DNA from 2 places in the Psychrobacillus sp. AK 1817 genome. Region 2 is predicted to be linked to the other one. Evidence: a T-box and tRNA genes for the amino acid it is inferred to sense, from the RefSeq annotation. Region 2 holds a T-box; the other holds one or more tRNA genes.
The links. The T-box of region 2 lies ahead of D0S48_RS00185 (valine--tRNA ligase). A T-box ahead of a tRNA ligase gene usually reads a tRNA of that ligase, here a tRNA-Val.
Positions count from the first base shown of each region.

Region 1 (3,271 bases), 1.5 Mb from region 2:
GGAGATGTTTCAGCTGTGTTTAAGTCAGCATGAGCATCATACCAAATAACACCTAGATTTTCATATTGATCCGAGAGCCCTGCTAATGTACCAATTGCAATGCTATGGTCTCCTCCAAGGACAAGTGGAAATTCTCCTTCTGTCACAACGGAATGGACTTTGTTAGCTAAAGCTGTATTTGCTTCTATCACTTGTTCTAAATTTCGAAGAGTTGTATTAGGTGACTTTTCTTCTCTAGTTTGACTGATTAAAATGTCTCCTTCATCTTTCACCGTATGCCCAAGAGCTTTTAAACGCTCAACGACACCAGCATATCGTATGGCACTAGGTCCCATGTCGACTCCTCTTCTATTTTGCCCAAGATCCATAGGAACACCGATAATTGATACATTTAATTTATTCATTATTTTATACCCCCTTCAGTTCATACATCCATTGTAAATCCTAAGGGTCAGTTGGCTCAACCGAGCAATTTTATGTATATTTATTCAATAAAAACTTTAGTTGTTTTTTAACCTCTGCCCACTCATAATCCACAATGGAGTATACCACTGTATTTCTAACTGTTCCATCAGACCTGATGCGTTCATTTCTTAACACACCTTCTCTGATACCCCCAATCCTTTCAATTGCTTGTTGAGATGGCAAATTTAGCTCATCAGTTTTAAACTGTACGCGGATCATACCAAGATCTTCAAAGCAATAATTGAGCAGCAAAAGTTTACATGTCGTGTTCACATGTGTACGTTGATATTGTTTTCCATAGAAAGTAGAACCGATTTCACAAGCATGATTAACTCGATCTATGTTATAAATGCGAGTAGTACCCATTATTTTTTTGGTAGTAGTGTGTTCTACTACATAAGCAATAGCATTTTTTTGGTCATTCATCTGCTCAATACCAGCTTGTAGCCATTGCCTTAACTGCTGCTCATCCTCTATCTTATTTAGCATATATTTAAATACGCTAGGCTCGTATAGCTCCCATAGCATAGATATATCCGATTCGGTTAATAACCTTAACGTAACGTCTTTATGAGTTAATTTTTCCACCGATTACACACCCTTTGTTCTTTTTTCTAATCATAACGCTTTTAGAGTATGATGAATATATTTTTTGAATCAAAAAAACTCTTCCCATATTAAATGGAAAGAGTTTTATAGATGGAGCCTAGCGGGATCGAACCGCTGACCTCCTGCGTGCAAGGCAGGCGCTCTCCCAGCTGAGCTAAGGCCCCACAATTTATGCTGAGTTGTAATGGCTGGGGTACCTGGATTCGAACCAGGGCATGACGGAATCAAAATCCGTTGCCTTACCGCTTGGCTATACCCCAATAACTGGTGGAGGGGGACGGATTCGAACCGCCGAACCCTAAGGAGCGGATTTACAGTCCGCCGCGTTTAGCCACTTCGCTACCCCTCCAGGCTAATCATAAAACATAAATGGTGGAGGATGACGGGCTCGAACCGCCGACCCTCTGCTTGTAAGGCAGATGCTCTCCCAGCTGAGCTAATCCTCCGTTGCTGTGTCCTAATTAAAAACCGGACAATAAATATTTTAGCATAAAGCCTTCTTCAAAACAAGCACTTTTTTATGTATGTTTTACCTGCTCTTAGTAATGAGAAAAGCTTCCAACCGGATTTGAACCGGTGACCTCTTCCTTACCATGGAAGCACTCTACCTACTGAGCTATGGAAGCATAAAAATGGCTCCGAAGGTAGGACTCGAACCTACGACCGATCGGTTAACAGCCGATTGCTCTACCACTGAGCTACTTCGGAACGTTCTTATCATTTAAAGTACAAATATAATTATAACAAGTATACTTTAAATTTCAAGCTTAATTTAGATATTTTCCCAATGAAATATTTAAAATGTAATATTATAGAATTTAAGGAGTTGAAGTAAAATATTTTGTTTAAATATGTACTCTTTTTCTATATTTGGAATTATTTCATTGGAATTGCTTCACCATATTATATTGGCCTTTAAATATTTAATTATACATGGAAAGTTAGTTTAATTGATCCTTTTGAAATGGATAGTGTGTTTCCTGATGGCTTTGGACTGGTCTTTTGCTATAAGATAACCGAGGATTTTTTTGAGAGGGAATTGTTATCCTTCCTACGAGTAGAGCGGCTCCCGAAGATACAATTTCGGGAGCTATCCTATTTCTTTATAAGTGGAGGACTTCTTATCTTTTTATTAACAAGGCTATGTTAAAGTGAAAGGTTGATTTAAAATTCACAAAAAGTGAGCTGGAAAGTGTATCTTCAAGCTCATGCATTTACTGTCCATTTTACTAAAGTGATTATAAGTTAAAATAGGAAATAATGACTTCACCAAATGGTTGAAATCAAGCGAATTATTACTCTTGGTATAAACATTATGATGTTCCAGACCACTTCCACCAATCTCACCTAAAACTTCTTTAAAAAACCCATCCTGCTTTTCTTTTTTTCTTTGCCATCCAACATCTCCGAATCCCTTAATTTACACCTTCGGTAACGAAACTGCCGCGTTAGTGTAACGTGAACACCTTCATAATTTTTTTCTATTTTAACAATAATATTCAGTATTGATTAAATTAATTTTAATATATGTTGGGCAACCTTCACCATACCATTTTTCGATAAATTAACTTTTTTCTTTATCAGAGCCATTAACAATAATAGAACATTTGCATATATAAGAAACACTTAACATTATTAACGAATAGCTTCTTTAGATTTAGATGCTTTTGGGCTGCGAAACCAGATGGACGGCAATTTCTTCGTCAGCCGTAGTCGATCAGTTCTCGCGTATGCTATACGCTCCGAGCCTCTCTTCCTTGCTTCCTTGAACTCTTTGCCCCTCTGCTTTCTCGCACACTTGCTCAGATAGAAATGGTTAGTGCCTTCGGCACTTCTAATTTCTTTATAGAACAAACAAAAAGCCGCCACCGATTACTCGGTAACGACTTCCTATAGTGCCCAGCGACGTCCTACTCTTGCAGGGGAACCCCCAACTACCATCGGCGCGGCTGCGAAACCAGATGGGCGGAAGATTTCTTCGTCAGCCGCAGTCGATCGGTTCTCGCGTATGCTATACGCTCCGAGCCTCTCTTCCTTGCTTCCTCGAACTCTTTACCCCTCTGCTTTCTCGCACACTTGCTTAGATAATGATGATTGCCTTCGGCCTTTTTCTCTTAATACAAAAAAGCCGCCACCGATTACTCGGTAACGACTTCCTATAGTGCCCAGCGACGTCCTACTCTTGCAGGGGGAGACC
Region 1 covers NZ_CP031739.1:2,683,303-2,686,573, reverse strand. Annotated here, with positions in the region: gene rocF (arginase) at 1-404, opposite strand, end outside; gene D0S48_RS13420 (GNAT family N-acetyltransferase) at 475-1,053, opposite strand; tRNA gene D0S48_RS13415 (tRNA-Ala) at 1,166-1,238, opposite strand; tRNA gene D0S48_RS13410 (tRNA-Gln) at 1,260-1,334, opposite strand; tRNA gene D0S48_RS13405 (tRNA-Tyr) at 1,340-1,423, opposite strand; tRNA gene D0S48_RS13400 (tRNA-Val) at 1,445-1,520, opposite strand; tRNA gene D0S48_RS13395 (tRNA-Thr) at 1,628-1,700, opposite strand; tRNA gene D0S48_RS13390 (tRNA-Asn) at 1,708-1,782, opposite strand; rRNA gene rrf (5S ribosomal RNA) at 3,238-3,271, opposite strand, start outside.
Region 1: it has a tRNA-Val gene. The T-box ahead of D0S48_RS00185 (valine--tRNA ligase) is inferred to sense a tRNA for this amino acid. The anticodon was not compared.

Region 2 (3,271 bases):
TTTGAAGAAGGAGAAGTTGAACACCATGCAACAAGCGAATTTACAGAAATTGAGGATTTAGATTTACAAGGAGAGCTGGGATATTTTGAATATGCTGTTCCGATGAGCGTAGAAATCAGTAAGGAGAGAATACAACAGGATACGTCTCCTAGTATTAGTGTAGAAAATATAAATTGTAAAGCAGAATCGGATGGAATTGAAATTGTCTGGTTTGTGAATTGTGAATACGAAACGTCAAGACCACTGAAAACAGAAGTGGTAATGACAGATTTAATAGAAGAGGAAGAAGAACAACCAGAAGTGGTAGAGGTTTTACCATTTAATTTTACCCAGGATGAAGAGTCAAGTGAAGATACAATGCAAGTTCAATTAGAAAATGAAGAACTAGAAGAAGTATCAGTAGAGCCGTTTAAGCCAGCACAAAAAGTAGTGAGTGCTGAGCAACAATCTACAAATGAGGATGATCAACAGGATCTGCCCAAAGTTGCTATAAAACATAATGAAACGGAAAGCTCAGTCGAAGGTGAGTCAGAACTGCAATTTATATTAGATTTAGAGGACGGATATACTAAGCTTTCCTTTCCATCAAATAATGTCCTTAAACAATAAGAATCCGAGAAATGCCAAAAAGACTAGCAAGATAAAATCCCATGTAGTAGGAACGATCAATACACGAACAAGTTGAAAGCAACCGATTGGTATAATGATGCCTTTTACGTAAAAACGAGTTCTTCGTAGCCAATCTGGCAGAAGATAGGGGTTGTATCCTCTTTTCATAGTGTTTTCCTCCTTTCACAAGACTATGCTTGACGGCATATAATAATATCCTATACAATAAAAACAACTATATATGGATGCTATGAATGGGAAGAGTAAAATGACACGGTTATCTAAAGAAAGGAAACAATTTGCTGAAATGTTTCCGTTAGCCACCATTTGAAGGTAGCCCAAGAGCAGCTTTTGTGAACTAACAGTAGCAATTGCCGGTTTGAAGCCGTTATCTAATTGAGAGCGTGATGTGTTTTATTGCATCTGCGAATAAAGGTGGTACCGCGAACAAACTCCTTCGTCCTTTAGTGATGATAGGAGTTTTTTTATATTCTTTTTTAGGAGGAAACGATATGACAAATGAGACAACGATGTCTACCAAGTATGATCCGCAGTCAATTGAAAAAGGTCGCTACGAGTGGTGGTTAAAAGGCAAATTTTTTGAAGCGCATCCAGAGAGTGAAAAGGAACCATATACAATTGTGATTCCACCACCGAACGTAACTGGGAAGCTACATTTAGGTCACGCCTGGGATACTACGCTTCAAGATATTATTATTCGTATGAAGCGTATGCAAGGCTATGATGCCCTATGGTTACCAGGAATGGACCATGCAGGAATTGCTACTCAAGCAAAGGTGGAAGAAAAACTTCGTGCTGATAATATTACTAGATATGACCTTGGCCGAGAAAAATTCGTGGAAGAAACATGGAAATGGAAAGATGAATACGCAGGGCATATTCGTCAGCAATGGGCAAAGTTAGGCTTAGGCTTAGACTACTCACGTGAACGTTTTACATTAGATGAAGGCCTTTCTAACGCAGTAAAAGAAGTATTCGTTAATCTATATAACAAAGGCTTGATTTACCGTGGCGAATACATCATTAACTGGGATCCAGCTACTAAAACAGCACTTTCGGATATTGAAGTAATTCATAAGGATATACAGGGTGCATTCTATCATATGCATTACCCACTTGCAGATGGTACTGGTTCGATCGATGTTGCAACAACTCGACCAGAAACAATGCTAGGGGATACGGCTGTTGCTGTACACCCTGAGGATGACCGCTACAAGCATTTAATCGGTAAAAAAGTAAAATTACCAATCGTTGGCCGTGAAATTCCAATCGTAGCAGATGATTACGTGGATATGGAGTTTGGTAGTGGTGCAGTTAAAATTACCCCAGCTCATGACCCGAATGATTTTGAAATTGGTAACCGCCATGATTTAGAAAGAATACTAGTGATGCATGAAGATGGCTCTATGAATAAAAATGCTGGTAAATATGAAGGTATGGATCGCTTCGAATGTCGTAAGCAAATTGTGAAGGATCTTCAAGAAGCAGGAGTATTATTCAAAATCGAAGAGCATGCACATTCCGTTGGACATTCAGAGCGAAGTGGAGCTGTAGTTGAGCCATACCTTTCTACACAATGGTTCGTTAAAATGCAGCCACTTGCAAAAGAAGCTATTAAGCTTCAAGAATCAGAGGGCAAGGTAAACTTCGTACCTGATCGCTTTGAAAAAACTTATCTACGTTGGATGGAAAACATTCATGATTGGTGTATCTCCCGTCAACTTTGGTGGGGACATCGTATTCCAGCATGGTACCATAAAGAAACTGGAGAAGTTTATGTTGGGCACGAGGCTCCATCAGATGAAGAAAATTGGAAGCAAGATGAAGACGTTTTAGATACATGGTTCTCATCTGCTCTATGGCCTTTCTCAACTCTTGGTTGGCCTGATGTAGAAAATGAGGAAATGAAAAAGTATTATCCAACTAATGCCCTTGTTACAGGTTATGATATTATATTCTTCTGGGTGTCTCGTATGATATTCCAAGGAGTAGAATTTACAGGAACTCGCCCATTTGACGATGTACTAATTCACGGTTTAGTACGTGCAGAAGATGGTCGTAAAATGTCGAAATCTCTTGGAAACGGCATTGATCCTATGGATGTAATCGAAAAGTACGGTGCAGACTCACTACGCTACTTCCTAAGCACTGGCTCATCTCCAGGGCAGGATCTACGCTTCTCAGTAGAAAAGGTAGAGGCTGTTTGGAACTTCGCCAATAAAATTTGGAATGCATCACGCTTTGCATTGATGAATATGGATGGCTTGAAATACGAGGAAATTAACTTAGAGGGCAAAAAGTCTGTAGCAGATGCTTGGATTCTTACTCGTTTAAACGAAACAATTGAACAAGTAACAAGACTTTCTGAGAAGTATGAGTTCGGTGAAGTTGGTCGTGCACTTTATAATTTCATCTGGGATGACTTCTGTGACTGGTATATCGAAATGTCTAAGCTACCGCTAAACGGGGAGGACGAGGAAGCGAAGCATATGACTCGTTCCGTTCTAGCATATGTATTAGACAATACGATGCGTTTATTACATCCATTCATGCCTTTTATCACAGAAGAAATTTGGCAAAACCTTCCTCATGAAGGGGAGTCAATTACAGTAGCTCCATGGCCGACTGTAAACGAAGAGCT
Region 2 covers NZ_CP031739.1:39,916-43,186, forward strand. Annotated here, with positions in the region: gene D0S48_RS00175 (hypothetical protein) at 1-609, shown strand, start outside; gene D0S48_RS00180 (hypothetical protein) at 586-777, opposite strand; T-box leader at 851-1,077, shown strand; gene D0S48_RS00185 (valine--tRNA ligase) at 1,122-3,271, shown strand, end outside.